Regions from separate parts of the Sphaerisporangium rubeum genome, predicted to be linked through region 1. Evidence: predicted binding sites of a transcription regulator. Region 1 holds the regulator's gene; the other holds the start of a gene.
The links. Region 1 encodes LexA, which represses DNA repair genes until DNA is damaged. Its sites were predicted from a motif close to TCGAACANNTGTTCGA; they were not measured.
Positions count from the first base shown of each region.

Region 2: the regulator LexA is predicted to act here: its motif matches at 3,300-3,315, upstream of BJ992_RS15770 (alpha-ketoglutarate-dependent dioxygenase AlkB).

Region 1 is NZ_JACHIU010000001.1:2,236,432-2,242,446, forward strand. It holds gene leuS (leucine--tRNA ligase) at 1-2,431, shown strand, start outside; gene lexA (transcriptional repressor LexA) at 2,621-3,331, opposite strand; gene nrdR (transcriptional regulator NrdR) at 3,916-4,395, shown strand; gene BJ992_RS09600 (vitamin B12-dependent ribonucleotide reductase) at 4,479-6,015, shown strand, end outside.
Region 2 is NZ_JACHIU010000001.1:3,640,000-3,646,014, reverse strand. It holds gene BJ992_RS15790 (BTAD domain-containing putative transcriptional regulator) at 1-1,034, shown strand, start outside; gene BJ992_RS15785 (4'-phosphopantetheinyl transferase family protein) at 1,147-1,881, shown strand; gene BJ992_RS15780 (winged helix-turn-helix transcriptional regulator) at 1,892-2,548, opposite strand; gene BJ992_RS15775 (hypothetical protein) at 2,642-3,145, shown strand; gene BJ992_RS15770 (alpha-ketoglutarate-dependent dioxygenase AlkB) at 3,339-3,968, shown strand; gene BJ992_RS15765 (hypothetical protein) at 4,088-4,576, opposite strand; gene BJ992_RS15760 (PepSY domain-containing protein) at 4,756-5,232, opposite strand; gene BJ992_RS15755 (hypothetical protein) at 5,476-6,015, opposite strand, start outside.

The DNA.
Region 1 (6,015 bases):
GCTGCAGCCCAAGTGGCAGCGCCGCTGGGAGGAACTGGACCCCTACCGGGCCGGCGGGGAGGACGACGAGCGTCCCCGCAAGTACCTGCTCGACATGTTCCCCTACCCGTCCGGCGACCTGCACATGGGGCACGGCGAGGTCTTCGCGATCGCCGACGTCGTCGCGCGCTACTGGTTCCACAAGGGGTACAACGTCCTGCACCCCATCGGCTGGGACTCCTTCGGCCTGCCGGCCGAGAACGCCGCGATCCGCCGCAACGCGCACCCCGCCGAGTGGACGTACGCCAACATCGAGACCCAGGCCACGTCCTTCAAGCGGTACGGCATCTCCTTCGACTGGTCGCGCCGCCTGCACACCAGCGACCCCGGGTACTACCGCTGGAACCAGTGGCTGTTCAACCGCTTCTTCGAGCGGGGTCTGGCCTACCGCAAGGGCGGCCTGGTCAACTGGTGCCCGCAGGACCAGACGGTGCTGGCCAACGAGCAGGTCGTCGCCGGTCACTGCGAGCGGTGCGGCGCCGAGGTCGTGCGCCGTGAGCTGACCCAGTGGTACTTCAAGATCACCGACTACGCCGACCGCCTGCTGGACGACATGGCGCAGCTGGAAGGCGGCTGGCCCGAGCGCGTGCTGACCATGCAGCGCAACTGGATCGGCCGGTCCGAAGGCGCCGACGTCGCGTTCGAGATCGAGGGCCGCGCCGAGCCGGTCACCGTGTACACGACCCGGCCCGACACGCTGTACGGCGCGACGTTCTTCGTGGTGGCCGCGGACGCGCAGCTGGCCGAGGAGATCGTCGCACCGGAGCAGCGTCCCGCGCTGGAGGCCTACCGCGCCGAGGTCGCCAAGCTGAGCGACATCGAGCGGCTGGCCACCGACAAGGAGAAGACCGGCGTCTTCCTCGGACGGCACGCGGTCAACCCGGTGAACGGCGAGCGGATCCCGGTGTGGGCCGCCGACTACGTGCTGGCCGACTACGGCCATGGCGCGATCATGGCGGTGCCGGCCCACGACCAGCGCGACCTGGACTTCGCGCTGAAGTTCGGCCTGCCGGTCCGGGTCGTCGTCGAGACCGGCCTGCCCGACCCCGCCGAGACCGGCGCCGCTACGCCGGGGGAGGGCCGCCTGGTCAACTCCGGGCCGCTGGACGGGCTGACCAAGGCCGAGGCCATCGCGCGCATCGTCGAGATCCTCGGCGAGCGCGGCACCGGGGCCGCCGCGGTCAACTACCGCCTGCGCGACTGGCTGCTGTCCCGCCAGCGCTACTGGGGCACGCCGATCCCGATCATCCACTGCCCCGACTGCGGCGAGGTGCCGGTCCCCGACGACCAGCTGCCGGTCACGCTGCCCGACCTGCGCGGCGAGGCGCTGGCGCCGAAGGGTGTGTCGCCGCTGGCGAGCGCCACCGACTGGGTGAACGTCGCGTGTCCCAAGTGTGAGGGCCCGGCGCTGCGCGACACCGACACGATGGACACCTTCGTCGACTCCTCGTGGTACTTCCTGCGGTACTGCTCGCCGCAGCTGGAGACCGCGCCGTTCGACGTCGAGCAGGTGCGCCGCTGGGGGCCGGTCGACCAGTACGTCGGCGGCGTCGAGCACGCGGTGCTGCACCTGCTGTACTCGCGGTTCTTCACCAAGGTCCTGCACGACATGGGCATGGTGGACTTCACCGAGCCGTTCCTGCGCCTGCTCAACCAGGGGCAGGTCGTCAACCAGGGCAAGGCCATGTCCAAGTCGCTGGGCAACGGCGTCGACCTCGGCGAGCAGATCGACAACTTCGGGGTGGACGCCGTACGGCTGACCATGGTGTTCGCCGGGCCGCCTGAGGACGACATCGACTGGGCCGACGTGTCACCGGCGGCGTCGCAGAAGTTCCTGAGCCGGGCCTTCCGTGTGATGGCCGAGGCCGGGGCCGCGTCCGCGCCGGGGGCCGGCTTCTCCGGCGGCGACATCGAGCTGCGCAAGGTCGTGCACCGCACCGTCGACGAGGTGACCCGCCTGGTCGAGTCGCACAAGTTCAACGTGGCGGTCGCGCGCACCATGGAGCTGACCACCGCCGCGCGCCGCGCCATCGACAGCGGCCCTGGCGCCGCCGACCCGGCGGTCCGCGAGGCGGCCGAGACCCTGGCGGTGCTGCTGTCCCTGGTCGCGCCGTACTGCGCCGAGGAGGGCTGGGAGCGTCTGGGCCACGGCCCCACGGTCGCGACGGCCCCCTGGCCGGTCGCCGACCCCGCTCTGCTGGTGCAGGAGTCGGTCACGTGCGTCGTGCAGGTCGCCGGCAAGGTGCGTGACCGCCTGGAGGTGCCACCCGGCGTCTCGGACGCCGAGCTGCAGGAGCTGGCCCTGGCGTCGGACAAGGTGCGGGCCTACCTCGACGGCAGCCCGCGCAAGGTGATCGTGCGCGCACCCAAGCTGGTCAACATCGTCCCCTGAGGCCGGCATCACGGCCGGCACCATGGTCGGCATCACGTCCGGCATCACAGTTGGCACCATGGTCGGCACTGAGGCCGGTCGCCACTGCGGCCGGCACAGGGCCAGGGAGACACCGAAAAGCCGGGTCAGCCACTGCTGACCCGGCTGGTGGTGGTCCGACCCGGCGGGGGGCGGCCTGGCGGGGTGGGCTCAGAGCTTGCGCAGGACGGCGGTGACCTTGCCGAGGATCGTGGCCTCGTCGCCGGGGATGGGGTCGTACACGGCGTTCTGCGGGACCAGCCAGACGTGGCCGTCCTTGCGCTTGAAGGTCTTCACGGTGGCCTCGCCGTCGATCATCGCGGCGACGATGTCGCCGTTGTCGGCGACCGGCTGCTGGCGCACCACGACCCAGTCGCCGTCCGCGATGGCGGCGTCGATCATGGAGTCGCCGGCGACCTGGAGCAGGAACAGCGTGCCCTCGCCGACGAGCTGCTTCGGCAGCGCGAAGACGTCCTCGACGCGCTCCTCGGCCAGGATGGGACCGCCGGCGGCGATGCGGCCGACCAGCGGCACGAACGCCGCGGCGGGCCGGGTGACGAGCGGCTCCTCCTCGCCGTCCACGGGGTCGACCCACAGCACGGGCTCGCCGGGGAGGCGGACCTCAAGGGCACGGGGCCGGTGGGGGTCGCGGCGGAGGTACCCCTTGCGCTGGAGCGCGGTGAGCTGGTGGGAGACGCTGGAGGTGCTGGTGAGCCGGACGGCCTCGCCGATCTCGCGCATCGACGGCGGATAGCCGCGCTGCTGCACCGAGTCGCGGATCACCTCGAGGATCTTGCGCTGCCTCGGGGTGAGACCGAGTTCGTCACGCCTGCGCACCGCCAGGTCGCTGGCGACCGTGCCGATCGCGTCCTGCTCACTCATGAACTCCTCCTCACCGCGCGCCGGTGAGGCGCTCGGTCCGTGGCAGCCGCCCCGTCCGGCCGCCGTGTGCCTGCCCTGCCTGCCCTGCCTGCCCTACCTGCCATGCCGCCTACACGCGACAATAACTCTGTTGAAGATCGTCATCAAACTGGTGTTCGAGAAACATGCCCCTGAGCGGGCACGATCGTGTCCGCCATCGTACGGGAGTTCGATCGCTCTCGTGTTCGACTTCTGCGATCTTATGCCGGGTGGGTGTCGAAGTCGATCACGCGCGGCGCCTGTTCGTAAGGTTCCCCCGGTGGTGTCCCGGCGGCGTCGCGGTCGAGGCGTCCGAGTCCTGGGGTGCAGGTGGGGCCGTGGTTGCGACACGCCGCCATCGGGGCCCGTTGCCGCTGCTGGGGAGGGTGTTTCGAGCGTAGGGGTCGCGCCGACTTGCGTTCATGGTGCGGCACTCCTACGGTTGGACCACAACATCTAGTAGTTACACCGATGTGGTTCACCATAGGTTGTGTTTCTGTCGGCGCACCGGGTAGTCAACGGGTAAGTGCGCCGGCCTGCTTCCGCATGCGGCGGGGAGGTGGCACGTGCACTGTCCGTTCTGTCGTCATCCGGACACCCGGGTCATCGACAGCCGTTCCACCGAGGACGGCGCGGCGATCCGCCGCAGGCGCACCTGCCCCGAGTGCGGACGCCGGTTCACCACCCAGGAGACCGTGCTGCTGATGGTCAGCAAACGCAGCGGGGTCACCGAGGCGTTCTCCAGGGACAAGGTGATCGCCGGGGTGCGGCGGGCCTGCCAGGGCCGGCCCGTCGGCGAGGACTCCCTGGCGCAGCTCGGCCAGCGGGTCGAGGAGAGCATCCGGGCCACCGGGGCCGCCGAGATCCCGGCGCACGAGGTGGGCCTCGCCATTCTCGGGCCGCTGCGCGAGCTGGACGAGGTGGCCTACCTGCGGTTCGCCTCGGTGTACCGCGGCTTCGAGACCCTCGCCGACTTCGAGGCGGAGATCGAGCAGCTGCGAGCCGCGCGGGACGCCAGGGCGGCCGGCCGGGAGGCACCGGCCTGACGGTGACCGGTCCCCGCGGGGACTTCGGCGGTGTGACGACGTGTTTCGTACAACGTGGGCCTGGGCCCCGGAAGGGGGAGATCATGACGGAGACGGTGAGTGGCTCAGTGGGACGCGGGGGTAAGCGCGCCCCCAAGGGCTTGAAGATCAGGCGTATCCACACCACCCCCGGTGTGCACCCGTACGACCAGGTGCGCTGGGAGCACCGTGACGTCGTGATGACCAACTGGCGGGACGGCTCGGTCAACTTCGAGCAGCGCGGCGTGGAGTTCCCCGACTTCTGGTCGGTGAACGCCGCCAACATCGTCACCACCAAGTACTTCCGCGGCGCCGTCGGCACGCCGGTGCGCGAGCGCAGCCTCAAGGAGCTCGTCGACCGCGTGGTCGGCGTGTACACCCGCACGGGCCGCGAGCACGGCTACTTCGCCACCGAGGAGGACGCCGAGATCTTTGACCACGAGCTGAAGCACGCCTTGATCCACCAGGTGTTCAGCTTCAACTCGCCGGTGTGGTTCAACGTCGGCACCGCCTCGCCGCAGCAGGTCAGCGCGTGCTTCATCCTGGCGGTCGACGACCAGATGGAGTCGATCCTGGAGTGGTACAAGGAAGAGGGTGTGATCTTCAAGGGAGGGTCGGGCTCCGGCGTCAACCTCTCCCGCATCCGGTCCAGCAAGGAGCTGCTGTCCAGCGGCGGCACCGCGAGCGGCCCGGTGTCGTTCATGCGCGGCGCCGACGCCTCCGCCGGCACCATCAAGTCCGGCGGCGCCACCCGCAGGGCCGCCAAGATGGTCGTGCTCGACGTCGACCACCCCGACATCGAGGAGTTCATCGAGACCAAGGCCCGCGAGGAGGACAAGATCCGCGCGCTGCGCGACGCGGGCTTCGACATGGACCTCGGCGGCCGTGACATCGTCTCGGTGCAGTACCAGAACGCCAATAACTCCGTCCGCGTGTCCGACGAGTTCATGCGGTCCGTCGAGTCCGGCGGCGACTTCGGGCTGCGGGCCCGGCTGTCCGGCGAGGTGATCGAGCGGATCGACGCCAAGTCGCTGTTCCGCAAGATGGCGAAGGCCGCGTGGGAGTGCGCCGACCCCGGCGTGCAGTACGACGACACGATCAACGACTGGCACACCTGCCCCGAGACCGGCCGCATCACCGCGTCCAACCCGTGCTCGGAGTACGTCCACCTGGACAACTCCTCCTGCAACCTCGCCAGCATCAACCTGCTGAAGTTCCTGCGCGACGACGACACCTTCGACGTCGACCGGTTCGTCAAGCTGACCGAGCTGATCATCACCGCGATGGACATCTCGATCACCTTCGCCGACTTCCCGACCAGCAAGATCGCCGAGACGACCCGCGCGTACCGCCAGCTCGGCATCGGGTACGCCAACCTCGGCGCTCTGCTCATGGCCACCGGCCACGCCTACGACTCCGACGGCGGCCGGGCCGTCGCCGCGGCCATCACCAGCCTGATGACCGGCGTGTCCTACCGCCGCAGCGCCGAGCTCGCCGCCATCGTCGGCCCCTACGACGGCTACAAGCGCAACGCCACCGCGCACAAGCGCGTCATGCGCAAGCACGCCGCCGCCAACGACTCCTTGCGTGCCGCCGACGAGC
Region 2 (6,015 bases), 1.4 Mb from region 1:
CGCGCGCGCTGGTGGACCAACTCGTCGCCACCCCCATGGCGTGGTACGAACGCGAACGGCCGCTGCTGGTGTCCGGCATCAGGCAGGCCGCGCGCGCCGGCTTCGCCGAACTGTGCTGGGACCTCGCGGTCAGCGCCGTCACGCTGTTCGAGGCGCGCATCTACCTGGACGACTGGCGCGAGACCCACGAGGTGGCGCTCGCCGCCGTCCGGCACGCCGGCGACCCGCGCGGCCAGGGGGCCATCCTGTACTCGCGGGGCTCGCTGCACATGACCCTCAAGCGGCTCGCCGAGGCGCGGCGTGACTTCGAGGAGGCCATCGAGCTGTTCACCCAGGTCGGTGACGACCTCGGGCTGGCGCTGGTGCTGCGCAACGTCGCGTTCCTCGACCGCATGAGCGGCCGCGCCGACGAGGCGGAGACCCGGTACACGCACGCGCTGGACATCTTCACCCGCACCGGCGACCAGGTCGGCGCGGCCTACGTGCTGCACAACCTGGCGCAGCTGCGGCTCGACGCCGGCGACCCCGAAGGCGCGAGCCGCGTGCTGGCCGAGGCGCTGGCCCTCAGCAGGCGCGGCGGCAGCAGGCGGGTGGAGGCACAGGTGCTGCACCGCATGGGGGACACCTACCTGCAGTGGGACGAGCCGGGTCTCGCGGCCGAGATCTTCGGCACCGCCATCGACATCGTGCGCGACTTCGGCGACCCGATCGGTGAGACGTACGTGCTGTGCGGCCTCGGGGTGGCACAGCTGCGGCTCGGCGAGGTCGCCGAGGCCGACGAGACGCTGCGCCAGGCCGTGCGTCTCGGCCGGGCCTGCGGCGACGGGCTGGCCGAGGGCCGCGCGCTGCTCGGGCTCGGCGAGCTGGCCCTGTCCTGCGACGACAACGCGCACGCCGTCGCGCACATCGAGCAGGCCCTGACCGTGTTCCACACCCTCGGCATCCCCGCCTACGAGGAACGCGCGCGCTGCATGCTCGACCGGGCCCGCGCCGCCACCCGTCCCGGCGGCCTGACCACGGTCGGCGGCGGCTGACCCCCGCGGCACCCCTTACTCCCCCCCATTCCTGCCGCTCAGGAGCGGCAGGTGGCCAACAAAGCGCTCTCGGAGATGCTTGCGGTGTTCACCCCGCCGATACGCTCGTCAGGTGACCACTGCACGTACGAGCGGGACGGCCCCAGGGCCGGCCGGGCCCATGATCAAGTCGATTCTGCCTGACTGCGTGGTGGCCGCCGACCTGTTCGCCGACCCTCCCGACCCACCGCTGTACCCCGAGGAGGACCGGGCGATCGGCGACGCCGACGAGCAGCACCGCGCGGAGTTCGCCACCGCGCGTGTGTGCGCGCACGACGCGCTGCGCAAGCTCGGCATGCGTCCCGGCCCGGTGCCTCCAGGGCTGCGCGGCGAGCCGCAGTGGCCGGCCGGGGTCGTCGGCAGCATCACCCACTGCACCGGCTACCGCGCGGCCGTCGTCGGTGTGGCGTCCAAGGTCGCCACCATCGGCATCGACGCCGAGCGCAACGAACCCCTGGTGGACGGCGTGCTCGACGCGGTGTCGCTCCCCGAGGAACGCGAATCCCTGCGCCGCCTCGCCGCGCGGCACCCGCGTGTGCACTGGGACCGGGTGCTGTGGAGCGCCAAGGAGTCGGTGTACAAGTCGTGGTTCCCGCTCACCAAGCGGTGGCTGGACTTCGAGGACATCATCGTGTCGCTGGACGCGACGCGCGGCGAGTTCTCCGCACGCCTGCGGGTCCCCGGCCCGCGGGTCAACGGCCAGCAGCTGTCCCGCTTCACCGGCCGCTGGCTCGCCGGCCCCGAGCTCATCATCACCGCCATCGTCGTCCCCGCTCCCGCGCGGCGCGGCACCCCCTCGCGCGCCTAGCCCCGGCCGGTCATGACGGCATCGGGGGGATGCGGAACACCTGGACCAGCCGGTCCAGCTCCGTGGGGTCCCCGGTCAGGGTGACCAGGCCCGTGCCGACGGCCTCGGCGGGGGCCAGTTCACCCGCCATGAGGGCACGCAGCTGGGCGCCGGTCTCCACCACCAGGTCGGCCTCCGGCAGCGGGCCCTGGACGACGTCCAGCGTGCCGTCGTCCACGACGGCGGACACCACAAGGTCCCCCAGGCGGAACTCGTAGGACACCCGCAGCCCGGCGGCGGCCTCGGCGTCGAACGTCGAACGCAACGCCATGGTGAGCGAGTCCACGGTGGCGATCTCACCGGGCTCGGGGTCCCCCATCGCCATCGCTCCCCACAGGCCGAGGCGTAGCACGACGTCCTCCAGCGCGTGGCCGTACGGCGTCAGCTCGTAGACCACCGATGTGGCGGGACGGGGCAGGACCCTGCGGTGGACGACGCCGGCGAGCTCAAGCTCCTTGAGACGTGCCGACAGGATGTTGGTGGGGATGCGAGGCAGGCCGCGGCGCAGGTCGGTGAAGCGCCTCGGGCCGACGAGCAGGTCACGCACGATGAGAAGGGCCCAGCGTTCCCCCACTGTCTCCATGGCTCGCGAGAGCCCGCAGAACTGACCGTAACTCCGCCCCGTCATGGATCCGGATTCTAGTTCACGCTTGGCTGGATGCATTACGCTTGCTTTTAACAATCACGGTGCTGTTCCACAACCAGCTCGACAGGAGAGGCGATGGCCGAAAACGAGCCCGTGGCCCCGGTGCCTGCCGGTGAGCCGTCCACGACGCCACGGGTGACAGGCGCGACAGGTCCGGACGACGGCACAGGCACCTACTGGCTCTCGGCCCCGCGCAGGAACGGCAGGACCACCATCGTCCCCGTCCTCGGCGTCTGGCTGGACGGCGCGCTGCACCTCGCCGTGAGCCAGACCATGCACGCGCCGGAACCCCTCGGCGCCACCGCCGACTGTGCCGTCACCACCGACCCCCGAGGCATGGAACTGGTCGTCCGCGGCGTCGCCACCCGCGTACTCGACCCGGCCGCACTGAGCCGCCTCGCCGGCGTCTTCACCGCCAGATACGACTCCCCGTTCACCCTCGACGACACCACCTTCCGCACCGGCGGCGACACCCCCTGCCCCGCCGGCCCCTCCCCGTACGACGTCTACAAGGTCACCCCGACCCCACCCACCCCGTCCGCCAACGCCTCCCCGAGCGGCACCCCCTGGAGTCTCTAGCCCACCCCATCCGCGTCCCCCCAGGCCAGAGCACCCCACACAACCTCCGACCACAGAAACCCCGGCCGCACCCTGACCAGTTCAGGACACCCCCACGGAGCGTCCAGACCACAGACACCCCACCTGCGTCCCCGGCCGGCTCAGCACACCCCCATCGAATGGGTGTTTGAATACTCGCGGTACCATCGGGTGCATGACCGCTGGATTCCAGGCCTCACTGCTGGATCTCGGCGAAGAGCCCGGCCTCGGCCCCCTCGGCGCGACGGTCCGCCGCACCCACCTCACCGACGGCGCGTGGCTCGACCTGCGTCCCGCCTGGCTCACCGGCGCCGACGCGCTGTTCGACCGCCTGTCCCACAAGGTCCCCTGGCACGCCGAGCGCCGCCACATGTACGACCGCATGGTGGCCGTCCCGAGGCTGCTCAAGTTCTACGAGGACCACGAGCCCTTCCCCGACCCCCTGCTCGACCAGGCGATGCGCCTGCTCAACGCGCACTACGCCGGCCACCCCGGCACCCCCTTCCGCACCGCCGGCCTGTGCCTCTACCGCGACGGCCGCGACAGCGTGGCCTGGCACGGCGACCGCATCGGCCGCGGCGCCGTCGAGGACACCATGGTCGCCATCCTCTCCCTCGGCACCCCCCGTCCCCTCCTCCTGCGTCCCCGAGGCGGCGGCCCCTCGATCCGCCACGACCTCGGCCACGGCGACCTCATCGTCATGGGGGGCACCTGCCAGCGCACCTGGGACCACTCCATCCCCAAGCTGACCCGCCCCACCGGCCCGAGAATCAGCATCCAGTTCCGTCCCCACGACGTCCGCTGACCTCACCGTCCACGACCCGTCGCGCCTCCCCCGCACTCACGCCGCCATGCGACGCCAGTGCGCTCACCCGGCACTGACGCTCACCCTGCCGTCGGACACCTCGGCGCAGGCACTGACGCTCACCTGCCGTCGGACACCTGAGCGCCGGCCCCGACGGCATGGGCCCCGGTGGCGGCGGCACGCAGAGCCCGTCTCCCCACCTCACCGCGCACCCCGCCGACCCGCAGCACACGGCCGTCCACATCCACCGCGTACTCATGCCGGTCCCCGCTCACCCGGTACCACCCGACGTCGTCCCGCTCGCACACGACCGGAGCACTCACCCGCTCGGCCCCGTGCACGGGCCGCTCCGGACAGATCCCGTCACTGAAGGCCCCCCGGTCGACCGCGAACCACACCTGACCCCCCCGAGGCGACAGGTAGAACGCCTGGAACCCGTCCTCGTGGTACACACTCACCGACGGCCCCACCAGCCGGAACCCCGGCGCGTCCACCTCGAACACCATCTCAGGCGCCACCCCCTGAGCCCGGACCGAGTCCAGCTGCACCGGAGTGAGCCTCCCCGGCCCCACCCCACCACACCCCGCCAGCCCGAATGCCAATGCCACCAGCACGATCCCCCGAACTCTCACCCTCTCACTGTCGCGCAGCCCCGTCCCCCGCTCACCCGCTTTACCGCACCCCAGGCGAGCCTTTGCCTCCCACATGGCAGCCCAGTCCGTCATACACGAGAACGCGAACGGCTCCCCCTGAGCCAGGGGGAGCCGTTCGCGTTAACGCGACACCGTCAGTCGTCGTCCTGGTCGTCGTCCCGGTCGTCGTCGTCACTGTGACCGCCACCCGGACCACTGTGGTCGTCGTCGTCCACCTCCTGCTTCACAATCGCACCGGTGGCCGCGTCGATGTCGAACTCGTGCTCGGTCCCGTCAGGAGCGTCCACCTCGACGTCCCAGACCTGCTTCCCGTGCTCGTTCTCCAACTCGGTGGACGTCACCCGTCCCCCCGCCACCTTGCCGAGCGCCGTACGCTCCGCCTCCTCCCGGGAGACCTTGGGCTCCGCGGCCGGACTCGCCGCCGGCGACGCCACCCCGCCATCGTCCTCAGGCGACGCCGAAGCGGACGGAGCGACCTCCCCATCACGCCGGTCCTCGGTCGGCGAAGCAGCGGGAGACGGACTGAAGTCGGCCGCCGCCAGCGCCGTACCGCCGCCGATCACCAGCAGGGTCGCGGTGGCGAGACCAGCGATTATCTTGGACTTGGTCATCCGAATCTCCGTAACGCTCGATCCTCAGTGCTTGACGGTTCCAAGACTGCGCCGACCCCCGATAGCGCGACGCTGCACCGTCCCTAACGCCGGGTTAACGCGCAGCACTAGCGATATGTGGCTCAATGCGCTTGCTCGGCCACAGCCGGTGAGGCACAATTGAGCTTGTCGCATCCTCTGGGGTGCGGAAGTAGAGGCCGGGTTACCGAGGGATATCGGGTGCCCGGCCTTCGCGCTGTCCAGTCAGTCCAGACAGATCACGCGGACTTGACCGGCGAGCGCGTCGAAGTACCGCGGCTCTCCGTCCAGCCACCACGTCGTGGCCCCCACGACGGTGTCCGCAGCCCACAGCAACGGCTCGTGAAACGGCGACTCCCAGCTCACCTTCATGGTCAGCGAGACACGACGCGACCGGCGCAGGCTGGTGAGGAGGCTCCGGTCAAGCCGGTCTTCGGTGCAGCGGCTCTCCAGGACCACCGTTTCGACACCTGACATGTCGAGTTCTTGTAGTAGACGTTCCAGACAGAGCCGCCTGGCCCGTTCGTGCCGGACGCTCCTGTCATGGATGCGTACGGTCACGATGCCGCACAGAGGAAGCTTCGCCACCGTCTCTGCGATGTGGAGTCGGTGCGGCGACGACTCATCGCGCCAATGCAGACGGCCTCGCTTACCCATTCGCAGAGATTCGAGAGTCGTCCGGATGTCGTCGTGGTCGGCGGAGTCGATGATCACGGCGGCCATCGCGTAGACGCTGTCGTCGTCGGGACGGCGACGCAGGCTCTC